DNA from 3 places in the Streptomyces sp. NBC_01445 genome. Region 3 is predicted to be linked to each of the others. Evidence: riboswitches for the same ligand, from Rfam matches in the RefSeq annotation. Region 3 holds a riboswitch; each other region holds the start of a gene.
The links. A riboswitch is a leader RNA that binds a small molecule or an ion and turns the genes downstream of it on or off. The one in region 3 is predicted to bind cyclic di-AMP.
Positions count from the first base shown of each region.

Region 1 (5,226 bases), 2.8 Mb from region 3:
TAGACCGGACCCCCTGCGCGGACACGGTCCGTGACGGCACGGCAACCCGCAGGTGGGGCGGCGGTTCGGGCGGGACGGTTCGGGGCGCCGCCGTTGTCAGTGGCCGCGCGTAACGTCGACGTGTCAACTGTTCGTGCTGCATGGCTGCTTGCGCGGATCCGACGAAGCCCCGCCCGGAACAGCGCCCGCGGCGGGGCACCGTCCGCCTAGGCTCCGCGCATGGAACAGAGCGAGATCATCCTGCGCGCAATCGGCGTCCTGACCGAGACCCAGGAAATGGTGCGCAGGCTCAGCAAGGATGCCGAGCCCGACATCGAGACCGAGGACGCCCAGCTCGGGCGCCTGGTGACAGAGGCGTTCCCCTCCATCGAGATCCCGGCGGAATCGAGCGTGGAGGAGGCCGCGGAGGCGACCATCGCGGCGCTGATGCCGGTGACGATCTCCCTGGTGGGCGCGTTCGCTTTCCTCTTCTCCGAGCTCGCCGAGGTGCATGACTCGGGCAGGACCGACATCAAGAGCGCCGACCTCCTGCAACACCTCGCGCTGCGCCTGTCCAGGACGGACGACGGCGACCGGTAGCCACGCCCCAGAAGCACGGAGAGGGGGTCGGCCACGTGCATCGGGCGCGGGCCGGCCCCCTTCTTCGCGTTTCTCGGAGCCTTGGTCCTACTCAGCCATCCGTACGTCCTGTACATTTTTTACAGAAGCAGCGACAGAGTTCCGCGCTCACGGAGGCATGTGCCATGAACCGACCTTCCGCCCGCTACGTCCTGCCCGAGTTCACCGAGCGCACCTCGGCCGGACAGGGACCGCTCGATCCGTACTCCAAGCTTTTGGAGGAGCGGATCGTCTTCCTGGGGACACCGATCGACGACACCTCCGCGAACGATGTGATGGCGCAGTTCATCCACCTCGAGTACGCCGCGCCGGACCGGGACATCTCGCTGTACATCAACTCCCCCGGCGGCTCGTTCAGCGCCATGACGGCGATCTACGACACGATCAAGTTCGTCAGCTGCGAGGTCGAGACCGTGTGCCTCGGGCAGGCCGCCTCCGCCGCCGCCGTACTCCTGGCCGCCGGGACGCCGGGGAAGCGGGCCATGCTGCCCGGCGCGCGCGTGGTGATCCAACAGCCGGGGCTGACCGAGCCCGCGCAGGGCCAGCCGACCGACCTGGAGATCCAGGCCCGTGAACTGGTGCGCATGCGCGCCCAGCTGGAGGAACTGCTCGCGCGGCACACCGGGCAGAGCCGAGAGCGCATCGCCGCCGACATCGAGCGGGACAAGATCCTTCAGGCCCAGGACGCCGTGGAGTACGGGCTCGTGGACCGGGTCATCGAGAACCGCAAGCCGTCCGGCTCGGGCCACGGCGCCAGGTGACCCGGCGATGCTGCCGCCCGAGCTGCCCCCGCTGCCCGCGCTGACGCGCGCCGAGTGCGAACTCCTCGACCGCTATCTGGAAGTGGTCGACCTGCTCGGAAGGATCAACCCGGCCAGGAGCGACCACACGTATGGCGGACTCCGGGCCGCGCAAGCACTCGTCGGCGGGGCGACGGCGCTCAGGGACGCCCTGACGCTCATGCATCAGCGGGGCGAGGCCGAGCTCCACGCGACGACGCTGGCTCGGGCTTTGCGGCTCCTGGACGGAGAAAGGAGGACACAACGGGTCACAGTGCCGCCGGAGTCGGTCAATTGACGGTCCGTTCAAGACCGAAGCGATCGATCCGAACCGTCCGGGCCGGGGTCGAAACGGACCAGAAGAGGTACCCACATACGGCGTAGCCGGTACTCGCACATGCGAACCGGAAAAGTTGCGCGGAACGCCTACGCGAAGTCGGGAATTCCGCCTTCCGCTGCTGGTGCGGGGCTCGTTGGGACCCCCGCACCGGGGTGGAGAAGTGTGCTGTCCACCCGATTGGATCACTCGTGAGGACACTCACACAACGCCGATTCCGCTCTGCGTTCGCGGTGTTTGTGCGTGAAGATCCCTTCCGACGACAAGCCCCCGCCGCCGCGGCGGGGCGGTCCGTGCGGACGCCGAGTCCTGCCGCCGTACGGATGCCAGGTCGACAGAAGTGGATCGGCAGGAGTGGAGGACCCAGGCACGACGGGCCGCCGGAGCTGTTTTCCGGGCCGGCCCTTGGGGTGAAGCCGCACTTCGCGGCCGGGCAACTTCGCCAGCCCGAATCCGACAGGTCATCCTTCACAGGCGGCTGACGAAGGGTTGCGCATGACTGCGCTCAATCGTGTCCCGTCGCTGCTGACCCGGGCCGGCACCGCCTCGGCCCTCACGCTCGCCGTAGCGGGCGGCAGCCTGCTGGTCCCAGGAGCCACGCCCGAAGCGGAGGCCTCGCCACCTGCGACGAAGGCTCTCCAGATCGCGGCATCAAGGAAGGGAAGCCCCTACCAGTGGGGCGCCTCAGGACCGCACAGGTTCGACTGCTCGGGCCTGACGGTCTACTCGTTCAAGCGAGTGGGCAAGAAGCTGCCCCGTACCGCCGCCCAGCAGTACAACAAGACCCGCCATGTCTCCGCGTCCCATCGCAAACGCGGTGACCTGGTCTTCTTCCATTCGGGCCGCGGCGTCTACCACGTCGGCATCTACGCCGGGAAGGGAAGGATCTGGCACTCGCCGAAGACCGGTGACGTGGTGCGGCTCCAGCGGATCTGGACGAAGAGCGTCTGGTACGGGCGCGTGCGGTAGCGCCACCTGACGGGCTCCTGGGGCCCTGGCGGCCCGTCAGGCGTTACCGGGTGCACGCGCCCTCCCCGGCCGTCTCGGAACCGCGCGATGGGGTACTCGTGGTCGTATGGACGAGGACCGACCGGCCGGCGACGAGGATGCCCCACGCAACTCAGGTCCCAGGAGCGTGGGGCGGGACCGGCACGAGACGCCGCTGGAGCGCGCGGACCGGAACTTCGGCGAGCTGCTCCAGGAGCTGAGAGTCACCCAGACGGGCGTGCAGATCCTCTTCGCGTTCCTGCTGACGCTGGCGTTCACTCCAAGGTTCCCGGCACTGGACGGCGTGCAGCGCGCGACGTACATCGCGACGCTGCTGCTCGCGGTGCTCGCCGCCGCGCTGTTCACGGCGCCCGCGGCGCTGCACCGCGCGCTCTTCGGGCGGGGTGCCAAACCGCAGATCGTGCAGATGTCCTCGCGGCTCGCCGCGGTCGGCCTGGGCGTTCTGATGCTCGCCCTGGCCGGGTCCGTGCTGCTCGTCGTGGACGTCACCGCGGGGCGGGCGGCGGGCATCGCGGCCGGGGCGGGCACGTTCGCGGTCTGTGCGGGCCTGTGGGGCGTGCTGCCGCGTCTGGTGCGGCGCTCACTCACGCGGGCGCAGGAGAAGACGGGCACCCCGTCCCCGTAGCCGCGCCACCGCAGCCGGCCTTCACACCGACTGGACGGGGACCGTCCACGGCAGGGCGATCCACACGGTCTTGCCGCCCTCGGGGGTGGGCCTGACCGACAGGCTTCCGCCGCACTCGGAGGTCAGACAGCGGATGATCACCATGCCGCGCCCGTTGTCCTGCTGGACGGCGGCCGGGAGCCGCTTCGGGTAGCACGGGTGGCTGTCCGTGACGCCGATGCGCAGGTGTTCGTCGCGCTCCAGCTGCACGTCGACGGTGAAGACCGGCGACTGCCCGCGGGTGTGCATCACGGCGTTCGTGGCGAGTTCGGAGACGATGAGCCGGACCGTGTCGGCTGTTTCCGCGTCCCGCGGCATGCCCCATTCGGCGAGTACGTCACCGACATATGTGCGGGCCGACGAGACCGAGGCAGGATCGCTCGGCAGAGTGACGGATGCTTCCTGGTGATCTGCCATGGCGACGTCGTCCCTTTTTTCGCCGGGGCCTGAATCCGACACATGGCGGATGACTCGAGGCGACCCCCGGACTGGTGCTTCGCGCCAGACTGCCACTCCCGCTCCTCCAGTGGAGCCGATCCCCCGAGATATGCATATATCTGTCGCTCGAAGCGGTGAACTCTGCGTTGGTGGACCGCATTTGGGCGTACGCCGCCGGCTTCCTCTACCGTCGGCTCGGAACACGATCCGCCGGGCCGGAAGGAGCCGGGCCGCAGGTCCGAGGAGACAGAATGAAACACGGTCCGGCGGTGCGCCGCCGCAGGCTCGGCGCGGAGCTGCGCGCGCTGCGCGCCCGCGCGGGGTTCACCAGTGGCGAGACGGCCCGGCTCGTCGGCTGGCACCAGTCGAAAGTGAGCCGTATCGAGACCGGCCGCAGCGGCGTGAAAGCGTCGGACGTACGCCTCCTGCTCGACGCGTTCGAGGTCACGGACCCCGGCATACGGGACCTACTGGTCGCGCTGGCCGGGTCGGGGGACGACGGCGGCCAGCACTGGTGGCACGCCTACCGGGGCCTTCTGCCGCCCGCCTACCGGGACTTCATCAGCCTGGAGTCGCAGGCGTGCCGGGTCAGGACGGTCGAGACGTCCGTCGTGCCGGGCCTTCTCCAGACGCCCGACTACGCGCGTGCGGTAACCAGGGCCGCGCTCGACGGGCTGCCGGACGGGCAGGTCGACGCCCTGGTCGAGGTGCGGATCGCCCGACAGGACGTGCTGCGTTCGGCGTCGCCGCTGCGGCTCAGCGCGGTACTCGACGAGGCGGTGCTGCGGCGGCCGGTGGGCGGTCCCCGGGTGATGGCGGAGCAGCTGCGTCATCTCGCCGCCGTGGCGAAGCTTCCCCATGTGCGGCTACAGGTATTGCCGTTCACCGCGGGGGAGCATGTCGGACTAACCGGCCCTTTCGTTGTGTTCTCATTTCCGAACACTTCTGATCTGGACGTAGTAGTTCTCGACCATTTGACGAGTAGCCTCTACCTCGAGCGGAAAGAAGACCTCAAGGCGTACACGGACGCCTTCGACGCCCTTCGGATCCACGCCCTTTCGCCCGGGGACTCACTGGATTTCATCACCGGGATCGCCGGAGCGCACCCCCCACCGGACAGTGAACGCACGTAAGGAGGCACCATGTCAGCTCTGCCTCGGTACGTACCATCCGCCGCGGTTCCCAGCACCTCTCTGCACGACGCGTCATGGCGGCGAAGCAGCCGAAGCACCGGAATGAACAACTGCGTCGAGACGGCTCCGCTGCACCACGGCCCTTCGGCCGGACTCCTCGCGGTGCGCGATTCCAAGCGCACGGCCGGACCCGCCCTGCTGTTCTCGCCCTCCGCCTGGGAGGGGTTCCTCAGCTCCTTGCGGTGAACG
Region 1 is NZ_CP109485.1:8,329,146-8,334,371, reverse strand. Features, by position in the region: gene OG574_RS37995 (hypothetical protein) at 220-579, shown strand; gene OG574_RS37990 (ATP-dependent Clp protease proteolytic subunit) at 744-1,379, shown strand; gene OG574_RS37985 (hypothetical protein) at 1,387-1,695, shown strand; cyclic di-AMP (ydaO/yuaA leader) riboswitch at 2,049-2,226, shown strand; gene OG574_RS37980 (C40 family peptidase) at 2,230-2,703, shown strand; gene OG574_RS37975 (DUF6328 family protein) at 2,810-3,367, shown strand; gene OG574_RS37970 (ATP-binding protein) at 3,389-3,823, opposite strand; gene OG574_RS37965 (helix-turn-helix domain-containing protein) at 4,096-4,977, shown strand; gene OG574_RS37960 (DUF397 domain-containing protein) at 4,987-5,223, shown strand; gene OG574_RS37955 (8-amino-7-oxononanoate synthase) at 5,207-5,226, opposite strand, start outside.
Region 1: it holds a riboswitch for cyclic di-AMP, as region 3 does, so the genes downstream of both, OG574_RS37980 (C40 family peptidase) here and OG574_RS25310 (M23 family metallopeptidase) in region 3, are expected to answer to the same signal.

Region 2 (5,226 bases), 2.1 Mb from region 3:
CACGCCGCCGCCGCGCCGCTGGAGGCGGGCGAGCAGCGCGATACCGATGGCTCCGGACTGGGCGAACAGGCCCATGCGGCCCGCGCGCGGCATCTCGGGCGCGAGCGACGCGTTGAGCCGCACCTCGGGCGAGGTGTTGATGACGCCGAAGGCGTTCGGCCCGATGAGGCGCATGCCGTACGAGCGGGCCTGGCGCACCAGTTCGCGCTGGCGGGCGCGGCCCTCGCTGCCGGACTCGGCGTATCCGGCGGAGACCACGACGATCCCCTGCACGCCACGCTCGCCGCATTCGGCGACGACGTCGGGGACCTGCTCCGCGGGAACCGCGACGACGGCCAGGTCGACGGCCGCGGCGGCGTCGATGTCGTGGACGGAGCGGTGGGCGGGGACGCCGTCGAGGTCGCTCAGGTCGTCGGGGAACGCCTTGTTCACGGCGTGGAGGCGGCCGGTGAACCCGGCGTCGCGGAGGTTGTCGAGGACGCTACGGCCGACTCCGCCGGGCGTGCGGCCCACGCCGATGACGGCGACGGAGCCGGGGGCGAGGAGCCGGTGCACCGAGCGGGCCTCGGCGCGCTGCTCGCGGGCGCGCTGCACGGCGAGCGAGGCCTCGGTGGGTTCGAGGTCGAACTCCAGGCGGACGACGCCGTCCTCGAAGTGGCGCTTCTGGGTGTACCCGGCGTCCGTGAACACCTTGATCATCTTGGTGTTGGCGGGCAGCACCTCGGCGGCGAAGCGGCGGATGCCGCGCTCACGGGCGACGGCGGCGATGTGCTCCAGGAGCGCGGACGCGACGCCCCGGCCCTGGTGGGCGTCCTGCACGAGGAAGGCGACCTCGGCCTCGTCGGCGGGGGCGGAGGCGGGCATTCCCTGGGCGTTGATGCGGTCGTAGCGGACAGTCGCGATGAACTCGCCGCCCACAGTGGCCGCGAGACCCACCCGGTCCACGTAGTCGTGATGGGTGAACCGGCGGACGTCCTTGGCGGACAGACGCGGGTACGGCGCGAAGAAGCGGTAGTACTTCGACTCGTCGGAGACCTGCTCGTAGTAGCTCGTGAGCCGCTCGGCGTCGTCGATGGTGATGGGCCTGATGCGCGCGGTGCCGCCGTCGCGCAGCACCACGTCTGCTTCCCAGTGGGCGGGGTATGCGTGCCGGTCCGACGGGGTCTGCATGGGGCCAGCGTACGGCGCAGCGGTGACAGTCGTACGGGTCGCGGCGCGAGCGGGCCGAAGGCACTCTGTGAGGGCCGACGGGCGTGTGCGGGCGGTACGCAGGGCTCACATCGGGCACGTCCACCGATGTGGCAGACTGGTCTAGACAACTGTGAGAATCCTGAAGGGCAGCATCACATGGCTGAGCGCCGCGTCAACGTCGGCTGGGCCGAGGGCCTTCACGCCCGCCCCGCCTCCATCTTCGTCCGCGCGGCCACGGCGGCCGGCGTCCCCGTGACGATCGCCAAGGCCGACGGCAGCCCCGTCAACGCCGCCTCCATGCTCGCGGTGCTCGGCCTGGGTGCCGGCGGCGGCGAGGAGATCGTCCTGGCCTCCGACGTCGAGGGTGCGGACATCGCGCTCGACCGTCTGGCCAAGCTGGTCGCCGAGGGGCTCGAGGAGCTTCCCGAGACCGTCTAGTACGGGCCCCTGTACCGGGTCTCCCGATTCTTGGGCGCCGTCTCCTGCTCACAGAAGATCGCGCCGCATAAAGGGTCTGTTCGGATTTTCCGAGCAGACCCTTTTGCTTTCTGCGGCTCTGTTCTCAGAATTCCGGGGCAGCGGAAACAGAGCCCCTGGAAATGAGCCGCCCTCTTTGTATACGGCGCCTCTGTTAATGCTGAAGCCCCACTGTGTTGACGGGATGTTGCGAAGTCCTCACACGGCCACCCGCACGGGGGGCGCGCATGCGGTGAGCGGCCGCGGCGCGCTCCGTGTGCTGCGCCGTGAGCGCCCGCGCGCGCTCCACGTCACCGCGCGCCACGGCGTCGACGATCGCCCCGTGCTCGGCCCAGGAGTCGGCGGGCCGCGCGGGCTGCTCGACGGTGTACATCCACGCGATCTTGTGGCGGAGCTGGGTGAGCATCGTGATCAGCCCCGGGCTGCCGGACGCCTGCGCCAGCGTCTCGTGGAACCAACTGCCCAGCGAGCGCAGATCCTCGCTCTGACCTCGCCTGGAGCGCTCTTGGCCGAGCCTTACCAGGCCCCGCAGGACCTTCAGGTGCGCCTCGGTGCGGCGCTGCGCGGCGCGGGCCGCTGCGAGCGGTTCGAGGAGCATGCGGATCTCCAGCTGATCCGCCGCCTCCTGCGCGGAGGGTTCGGCGACGCACGCACCCGCGTGCCTGCGGGTGACGACGAAGCCCTCGGCCTCCAGCGTGCGCAATGCCTCGCGCACGGGGACGCGCGAGACGCCGTAGCGGCGGGCGAGCACCTCCTCGGTGAGTCTGCCGCCGCGCTCGTAGACACCGGAGACGATGTCGTCGCGGATCGCCGTGCATACCGAGTGCGCCGGAATGCGCATGCCCCGACCTCCGCCTTAATCCCCGCGAAACGCGGTCGATAGTCGCCCGTACAGCGCGATTGACGTCTGTTCAGCTCGCCTGTCCAGCGACTCTATTCCAGCGGGCGCGAATTTCCGACGGCAGGCCGTAATCCATGGATATTTTTTGGACACCGGCGTCAGGAAGAAGCGGGCCGGGAACAAGCGGGTCCGGGAACGACGAATGCCCCGGCTCGGTGAGCCGGGGCATTCGGTGCGTCTTCGCGAGGTGCGCGGCGAAGGTCAGACGTTCACGCCGTGGGAGCGCAGGTACGCGACGGGGTCGATGTCCGAGCCGTACTCGGGGCTCGTGCGCGCCTCGAAGTGGAGGTGCGGGCCCGTGACGTTGCCGGTCGCTCCGGAGAGGCCTATCTGCTGCCCCGGGGTGACCGTCCGGCCGACGGAGACACCGATGGACGACAGGTGGCCGTACTGCGTGTACGTACCGTCGTTCATCTTGATGACGATGTTGTTGCCGTAGGCGCCGCCCCAGCCGGCCTCCACGACCGTGCCCGCGCCCACCGCGTGGACCGAGGTGCCGCTGGCGGCGTGGAAGTCGATGCCGGTGTGGCTGCCGGAGGACCACAGGCCGCTGCTCGCTTTGTACGCGGTGGACACGTACGAGCCGGTGACCGGAATGACGAAGGCGTTCAGGCGCTTGCGCTCGGCCGCACGGGCGGCGCGCTCCTTGGCCTCGCGCTCGGCCTTGGCCTTGGCGGCTGCCTTGCGCCGGTCCTCCTCGGCCTTCTTCTCGGCTTCGGCCTCGGCCTTCTTCTTCGCGGCGGCCTCGTCGGCGGCCTGCTGCTGGGCGGCGGCCTGCGCGTCGATCTGCTCCGCGAGGGAGTCACCGATGGCGATGGCCTTGGTCAGGCCGGTCTGCTCCACAGCCGCGTCGTCGGCGGCGAAGGCGGGGGCGGCGAGGCCTCCGATGACACCGGTCGTGGTGAGCGCGGCGACGCCGGCGACCTGCGCGGTGGTGCGCGTGAGACGGCTCGGGCGACGGTGCTTCCCGGTCGCACGGGTGAACGCCATGGGGTGGCTGATCCTTTCCTTCCTTCTCGCCTACCGGGTTAGCTGACGGGTTCGGAGCAGGAAGGTCTCCTACGGACCCCCTTCAGGGAAGGGCGTCCGATTCACCCCAGGGACGGTGGGTCCCCGGCTCCCCCGGCTCGCGCCTTGGGGGACTCGGCGATGACTGTCCGGTGCCACGGGCGCGGCGTGCTTCTGGCGGACAGCCGGACCGACGCTAAGCGGGGCAACTTTCAATCAACAAACGGAACCGGGCTTTTGTAGCGCATGCCACAGGGCAGACAGGCAACCACTGGTTCAATTCAGACAAACAGGGGCCCCGGTGGTCATCTCACCCACCGGGGCCCCTCGTTGCACACCGGTCACGGTCAGCCCGTGACGACGGTCACCTCTCCGATGCCGAGCGCCCTGACGGGCTCCTCGATCTGCGCGGCGTCACCGACGAGCACCGTCACCAGACGGTCCATCGGGAAGGCGCTCACGACGGCCGCGGTGGCCTCCACGGTGCCCGTCGCGGCGAGCCGCCGGTACACCTCCGCCTGGAAGTCGTCCGGCAGGTGCTGCTCGACCTGGTCGGCGAGCGTCCCCGCGACGGCCGCGGCGGTCTCGAACTTGAGCGGGGCGACGCCCACCAAATTCTGTACAGCCACGTCCCGTTCGGCGTCGGTGAGGCCCTCCGCCGCGAGCGTGCGCAGCACCTTCCAGAGGTCGTCGAGCGCCGGACCCGTGTTCGGCGTGTCCACGGAGCCGCTGATGGCGAGCATCGCGACGCCCGTCCCGTCCGGCGCCGAGCGCAGCACCTGGCCGAACGCCCGCACGCCGTAGGTGTATCCCTTCTCCTCGCGCAGGACACGGTCCAGGCGGGAGGTGAGGGTGCCGCCCAGGCAGTACGTGCCGAGCACCTGCGCCGGCCACACCCGGTCGTGCTTGTCGGCGCCGACGCGGCCGATCAGGATCTGCGTCTGCACCGCGCCCGGCCGGTCGACGATGACGACACGGCCGGTGTCGTCGGCCGTCACGGGCGGTACGGGGCGCGGCTCGGCCGTGTTCCCCGTCCAGGCGCCCAGTGTGTCCGCGAGCAACGCGTCGAGGTCGAGGCCCGCGAGGTCGCCCACGACGACCGCGGTGGCCGTGGCGGGGCGCACGTGCCGGTCGTAGAAGGCACGTACGGCCTCCGCGTCGACGGCCGCGACGGTCTCCTCGGTGCCCTGGCGCGGGCGGGACATGCGCGCGGTGGCCGGGAAGAGCTGCTTCGAGAGCTCCTTGGCGGCGCGGCGGCCCGGGTTCGCCGTCTCGTGCGGGATCTCGTCGAGGCGGTTGCGCACGAGGCGTTCGATCTCGCTGTCCGCGAACGCGGGCGCCCTGAGGGCGTCGGCGAGCAGGCCGAGCGCCTTCGGCAGGCGGGAGACGGGCACCTCCAGGGAGACCCGTACGCCGGGGTGGTCGGCGTGCGCGTCGAACGTCGCGCCGCAGCGCTCCAGCTCGGCGGCGAACTCCTCGGCGGCGAGCTTGTCGGTGCCTTCGGAGAAGGCCCTCGCCATGATGGTGGCGACGCCGTCGAGCCCGGCGGGCTCGGCCTCCAGGGGCGCTTCGAGGTTGATCTCGACCGCGACGACCTGCTGGCCCGGGCGGTGGCAGCGCAGCACCGTCAGGCCGTTGTCGAGGGTGCC
Region 2 is NZ_CP109485.1:3,430,873-3,436,098, forward strand. Features, by position in the region: gene OG574_RS15630 (bifunctional acetate--CoA ligase family protein/GNAT family N-acetyltransferase) at 1-1,170, opposite strand, end outside; gene OG574_RS15635 (HPr family phosphocarrier protein) at 1,348-1,629, shown strand; gene OG574_RS15640 (GntR family transcriptional regulator) at 1,823-2,509, opposite strand; gene OG574_RS15645 (M23 family metallopeptidase) at 2,771-3,559, opposite strand; cyclic di-AMP (ydaO/yuaA leader) riboswitch at 3,573-3,728, opposite strand; gene OG574_RS15650 (M16 family metallopeptidase) at 3,925-5,226, opposite strand, start outside.
Region 2: it holds a riboswitch for cyclic di-AMP, as region 3 does, so the genes downstream of both, OG574_RS15645 (M23 family metallopeptidase) here and OG574_RS25310 (M23 family metallopeptidase) in region 3, are expected to answer to the same signal.

Region 3 (5,226 bases):
GCTGCGCGTCTACTTCCCCGACCCCTGGCCGAAGAAGCGCCACCACAAGCGGCGCCTGATCCAGCCGGAGTTCCTCAGCCTCGCCAAGGTCCCCCTCAAACCCGGCGCCCTGGTGCACTGCGCGACCGACTGGGAGCCGTACGCCGAGCAGATGCTCGAAGTCCTGACCGAACACCCGGACTACGAGAACACGCAGGCCGACGGCGGGTACGCGCCCCGGCCCGCGTTCCGCCCCCTCACGCGCTTCGAGGGCCAGGGCCTGGACAAGGGCCATGTGGTCCACGACCTGCTCTTCCTGCGCGCCGCGCACGCACCGGCCACCGCCGCGGACTGACACCCCGTCGCGGCCGGGCCCGTCCCTCGTTAGGGTCAACACTGTGGCGACCTATCCCTCGTATCCGAATGCGTTTCCGCACGCGCAGCCCGGAGCAGGCGCTCCGGGGCCCGGCACGCTGCGGCATCCGCGCTGGTGGGAGCGGAAGGCCGTGCACGCCTGGGCGCTCGTCTCGCTCCTGACGCTCTCCGGCCTGGTGATCCTCGCCCTCGTGCGGGAACAGACCGGCACCAAGGGGTTCCTGGTCGGGCTCTGCCTCGCTGTCCTGCCCGTCCCGCTGCTGATAGCCGCGTTCCGCTGGCTGGACCGGGTCGCGCCCGGGCCCTGGCGAAACCTGCTGTTCTCCTTCGCCTGGGGCGCCTGCGCCGCCGCGCTGATCGCGATCGTCGCCAACAGCTTCGCGACCCACTGGATCGCCACGAACTCGGCCGACCCCGCGAACGCCGACACCCTCGGCGCGACGGTCATAGCGCCCATCGTCGAGGAGTCCGCGAAGGCCTGCGCCGTCCTGCTCATCTTCCTGTTCCGCAGACGGGACTTCACCGGGATCGTCGACGGCGTCGTGATCGCCGGCGTCACCGCCACCGGCTTCGCGTTCACCGAGAACATCCTCTATCTGGGCAACGCCTTCGGCACCGACCAGCTCAACAGCGGCACCGGCATCGCCTCGGTGACCGCCGCCACCTTCTTCGTACGCATCGTCATGTCGCCGTTCGCGCACCCCCTGTTCACGGTGCTCACCGGCATCGGCTTCGGCGTCGCGGCCCGGACCGCGCCCGACCGCGGGCCGGTGCGGCGCGTGTTCCTGCCCCTCACCGGGCTGCTGCTCGCGATGGGCATGCACGCCACGTGGAACGGCTCGTCGGCGTTCGGCCGGTTCGGGTTCTTCGGGGTCTACGCGCTGTTCATGATGCCCGCGTTCGGGCTGCTGACCTGGCTCGCGATCGGGACCCGCCAGCGCGAACTGCGCACGGTGCGCTCCGAGCTGCCCGCGTACGCGGCGGCCGGCTGGGTCGGCCCGGCCGAGCCGTTCGCCCTCGGCTCGATGCGCGCCCGCCGGCTGGCCCGCGAGTTCGCGCAGCACCACGGCGGCAAGGGGACGGCCAAGGCCGTCGCCCAGTACCAGCAGTACGCGACCTCACTCGCGCTCCTGCGCCACCGCGGGCGGCGCGGGCGGGCCGGGGCGGACTATGTCGTACGGGAGCGGGAACTGCTCGACGAGCTGTGGGCGCGGCGCCACGCGGCCCGCCCCGCCCTCGCCTACGCGTCCCGCGCCACCGCGCCGCCCGTGTGGGTGCCGCCGATGTACGCGGGGCCGGTGCACGCGGGGCCGGTCGCCCAGTTCCCCGCGCACAGTGCCCACAACGCGTACAACCCGTACCGCTACTGAGTACGCCTCAGGCGGACGCCTCCGTGAGCTTCGAGAGCTCCGCGTCCGTCAGCTCCAGGTCGGCCACGGCCACCAGCGCCGGCAGCTGCTCCACGGTGCGGGCGGACGCGATCGGCGCAGCCACCGTCGGGCGGGACGCGAGCCAGGCGAGGGCGACCGTCGCGACCTCGGCGCCGTGCGCCTGCGCCACCTCGTCGAGGGCCTTGAGGACGCGCACGCCGCGCTCGGTCTGCAGGTGCCGGCCCGCGCCCGCGGCCCGCGGGCTGTCGACCTCGGTGCCCGGCCGGTACTTGCCCGTCAGGAACCCGGACGCCAGGGCGTAGTACGGGACGGCGGCGAGACCGCTGCGCGAGGCGACCTCCTGGAGCCGGCCCTCGTAGGTGTCGCGCGAGACGAGGTTGTAGTGCGGCTGGAGCGCCGCGTAGCGGGCGAGGCCCTCGCGGTCGGAGAAGTCCAGGGACTCCTGGAGGCGCTCCGGGGTCAGGTTCGACGCGGCGATGGCGCGCACCTTGCCGGACTTCACCAGCTCGTCGAGGGCGGTGATGATCTCCTCGACCGGCACGGACGGGTCGTCGAAGTGCGTGTAGTAGAGGTCGATGTAGTCCGTGCCGAGGCGGCGCAGCGACTCGTCTGCGGCGGACTTGATGGTGTTCGCGGACAGGCCCTTGAAGTCGGGGTGGGCGCCGACCTTGGTGGCGATGACGACATCGGAGCGGTTGCCGCGCGCGGCCAGCCACTTGCCGATGACGGTCTCGGACTCGCCGCCCTTGTTGCCCGGAACCCACGACGAGTACGCGTCGGCCGTGTCGACGAAGTTGCCGCCGGCGGCGACGTACGCGTCGAGCACGGCGAAGGACTGCGCCTCGTCGGCGGTCCAGCCGAACACATTGCCGCCGAGGGAGAGCGGGAACACCTCGAGGTCTGACGAGCCAAGCTTGCGAAGAGAAGTCATGGCCTGTCGGAACACCGATACGGAGCAAGATATTCCGGGCATGGCCGACCGGCAGCCCTGACGTCGGGGGGTTGCCGTCAGGACCACCGGGGTTCGGAGGGTTACGAGCCGGGTTACGAGCCTTTAGATGGTCAGGCCGTTGGAGCGCAGCCACGGCGCGGGGTCCACTCCGGTCGCCTGGCCGCCGGGGTGGACCTCCAGGTGGAGGTGCGGCCCGGTCACGTTGCCGGTGGCGCCGACGCGGCCGATGACGTCGCCGCTGGTCACCTTCTGGCCGGCGCTGACGTTGAGGGACGACTGGTGGCAGTACCAGAGCTCGGTGCCGTCCGGGAGCTCAAGGACGGTGCGGTAGCCGTACGCGCCCGCCCAGCCTGCTTCCTTGACGGTGCCGGAGTGGATCGCCTTCAGCGGCGTACCCGTGGGAGCGGCGAAGTCGAGACCCGTGTGATAGCCGGAGGACCACATCGAGCCGGGCTGACCGAAGGTGCCGGTGATCGTGTAGGAGGCGACCGGCAGCGTGAAGCTCTTGGCGAGCTTGGCGAGGCGCTCGGCCTCGGCCTTCTTCTTCGCAGCCTCCTCCGCCTTCTTCTTCTCGGCGGCGGCCTTCGCAGACGCGGCGTCCTGCTCCTTGGCCGCGTCCTCGGCGGCCTTCTTCGCGGCGGCCTCCTCGGCGGCTGCGGCCTCGGCGTCGGCGGCCTGGTCCTGCTGCTGCTCGGCCTGCTGCATGATGCGGGCGCGCAGGGCCTCACCGGCGGTCGTGCCCTGCTCGGCGTCCGCGGTGGTGATGCCGGCGCCGGTCAGCGGGGCCGCGTCGGCGCCGGACGAGTCGTCGTCCGAACCGTCGGATATCAGCGCGCCCACGCCGGGCAGCGACTTGGCGTCGGGCAGCGAGTCCTTGACGGCCGAGAGGTCGGGCATCGAGATGTGTACGGGGGGCTTGCCGCCCTGCGCGGTGGCGATGCCGCCCGCGCCGACGGCCGCGATCACGCCGACCCCGAGAACTGTGGAGCTGCGCGCGAGACCGCCGCGCTGCTTGGCTACGCGGTGCCTGCCGCGTACGGGGCGGACGGACTCCTCGGTGGGATTCCACTCGTCCCAGGTCCGCTCGTCCGCTTCGCCGAACTCTTCGTCGATCGGCGCGTAGGAGAACTCTGGGGCAGGCCGGTTGGACGCCACGGGGGCGCGCTCCTTTCCTTCCTTCTCGCCTACCGGGTTAGCTGACGGGTTCGGAGCAGGAAGGTCTCCTACCGACGCCTTCCGCAAGGAAAGACGTCCGATTCACCCCAAGTTGGTGGTTCCCCGGCTCCCTTGCGGGATTAGGCGCGTGCGCACGGAGCCATCTCTTGTGACGGCTGGGACGACCGCGCTGCGTTATCGAACGTTAATAGACACCGGGGTCCGATTCCAAGCCGTTCCGACTGATCGTTAACGCCTTTGGCCTGGACTTATCGGGGCACGAGCGGGCGGAATCGGGCGAGTTGACCGGCCGTCGGAGCGGGCCGCTCATCTGACGGTTTGTCAAATGTTATGCGCAGCGACGCCGTTCGACTACGGAAGGTGAAGGCGGCGGTCACGGCTGCTTCACTGCTGCTTCACGGCCGCCTCACCGCGAGCAGCGCCATGTCGTCCGTCGTGCCGCCCCCGGTGTGCCGGCGGACCTCGGCGGTGAGCGCGGCCAGCAGCGGATCGGGGCCCGAGAACATCCGCCCCGCGAGCCGGGCCGCGGGGTCGTAGAAGGTGCCCTCCGCGTCGCGCGCCTCCGAGAGACCGTCGGTGTAGAGCAGCAGCGTCGCCCCGGACGGGAACTCCGTCTCGGACGCCCGGTCGGGCCAGCTGCCGAGGCCACCCATCCCGAGCGGCAGCGCGGGCTCCGGCGGTGACAGGACCTTGAGCGCCCCGTCGCCGCCCAGGATCAGGGGTTCCGGATGGCCGCGGTTGATGACCCGTACGAGGGCGTTGCCGTGCGGGATCTCGGCGAGCACGGCCGTGGTGAAACCCTCGGACTCGTCGAGGCCGTTGCGCCGCAGCCCCTCCCGCGCGAGCGCCCGCTCCAGGCGCTGCGCGACCGCCTCCAGGGTCGCCTCCTGCTCGGCCGCCTCCCGGAAGGCGCCGATGACGACGGCCACGGCGGACACCGCGCCCATGCCCTTCCCGCGTACGTCGCCCACGACGAGCCGCACCCCGTGCGGGGTGTCCTGCACCGCGTACAGGTCGCCCCCGATGAAGGCCCCCTCCTGGGCCGCCTCGTAGCGGGCCGCGATCTCCAGGCCGCCGATGCGCTCCGCTGGCTCGGGCAGGACGGCGCGCTGGGCCGCCTCGGCGATCTGGCGCACGGAGGTGAGCTGCTCACTGCCCCGCCGCACGACGCGGTTCATGACACAGGCGAGGACGGCGACGGTGACGACCGTGACGAGTTCGGTGATGGCATCGGTGTCGTAACTGCGGGTGTATCTGAGATGCACCCCGAGTACGACGGCGACGGTCGCGAGGCCGGTCAGGAAAGTGCCGCGGGGCGAGAAGAACGGGGCGGCGACCAGCGGGGCGGCGGTG
Region 3 is NZ_CP109485.1:5,540,885-5,546,110, reverse strand. Features, by position in the region: gene trmB (tRNA (guanosine(46)-N7)-methyltransferase TrmB) at 1-334, shown strand, start outside; gene OG574_RS25320 (PrsW family intramembrane metalloprotease) at 378-1,724, shown strand; gene OG574_RS25315 (aldo/keto reductase) at 1,732-2,676, opposite strand; gene OG574_RS25310 (M23 family metallopeptidase) at 2,800-3,852, opposite strand; cyclic di-AMP (ydaO/yuaA leader) riboswitch at 3,864-4,009, opposite strand; gene OG574_RS25305 (PP2C family protein-serine/threonine phosphatase) at 4,269-5,226, opposite strand, start outside.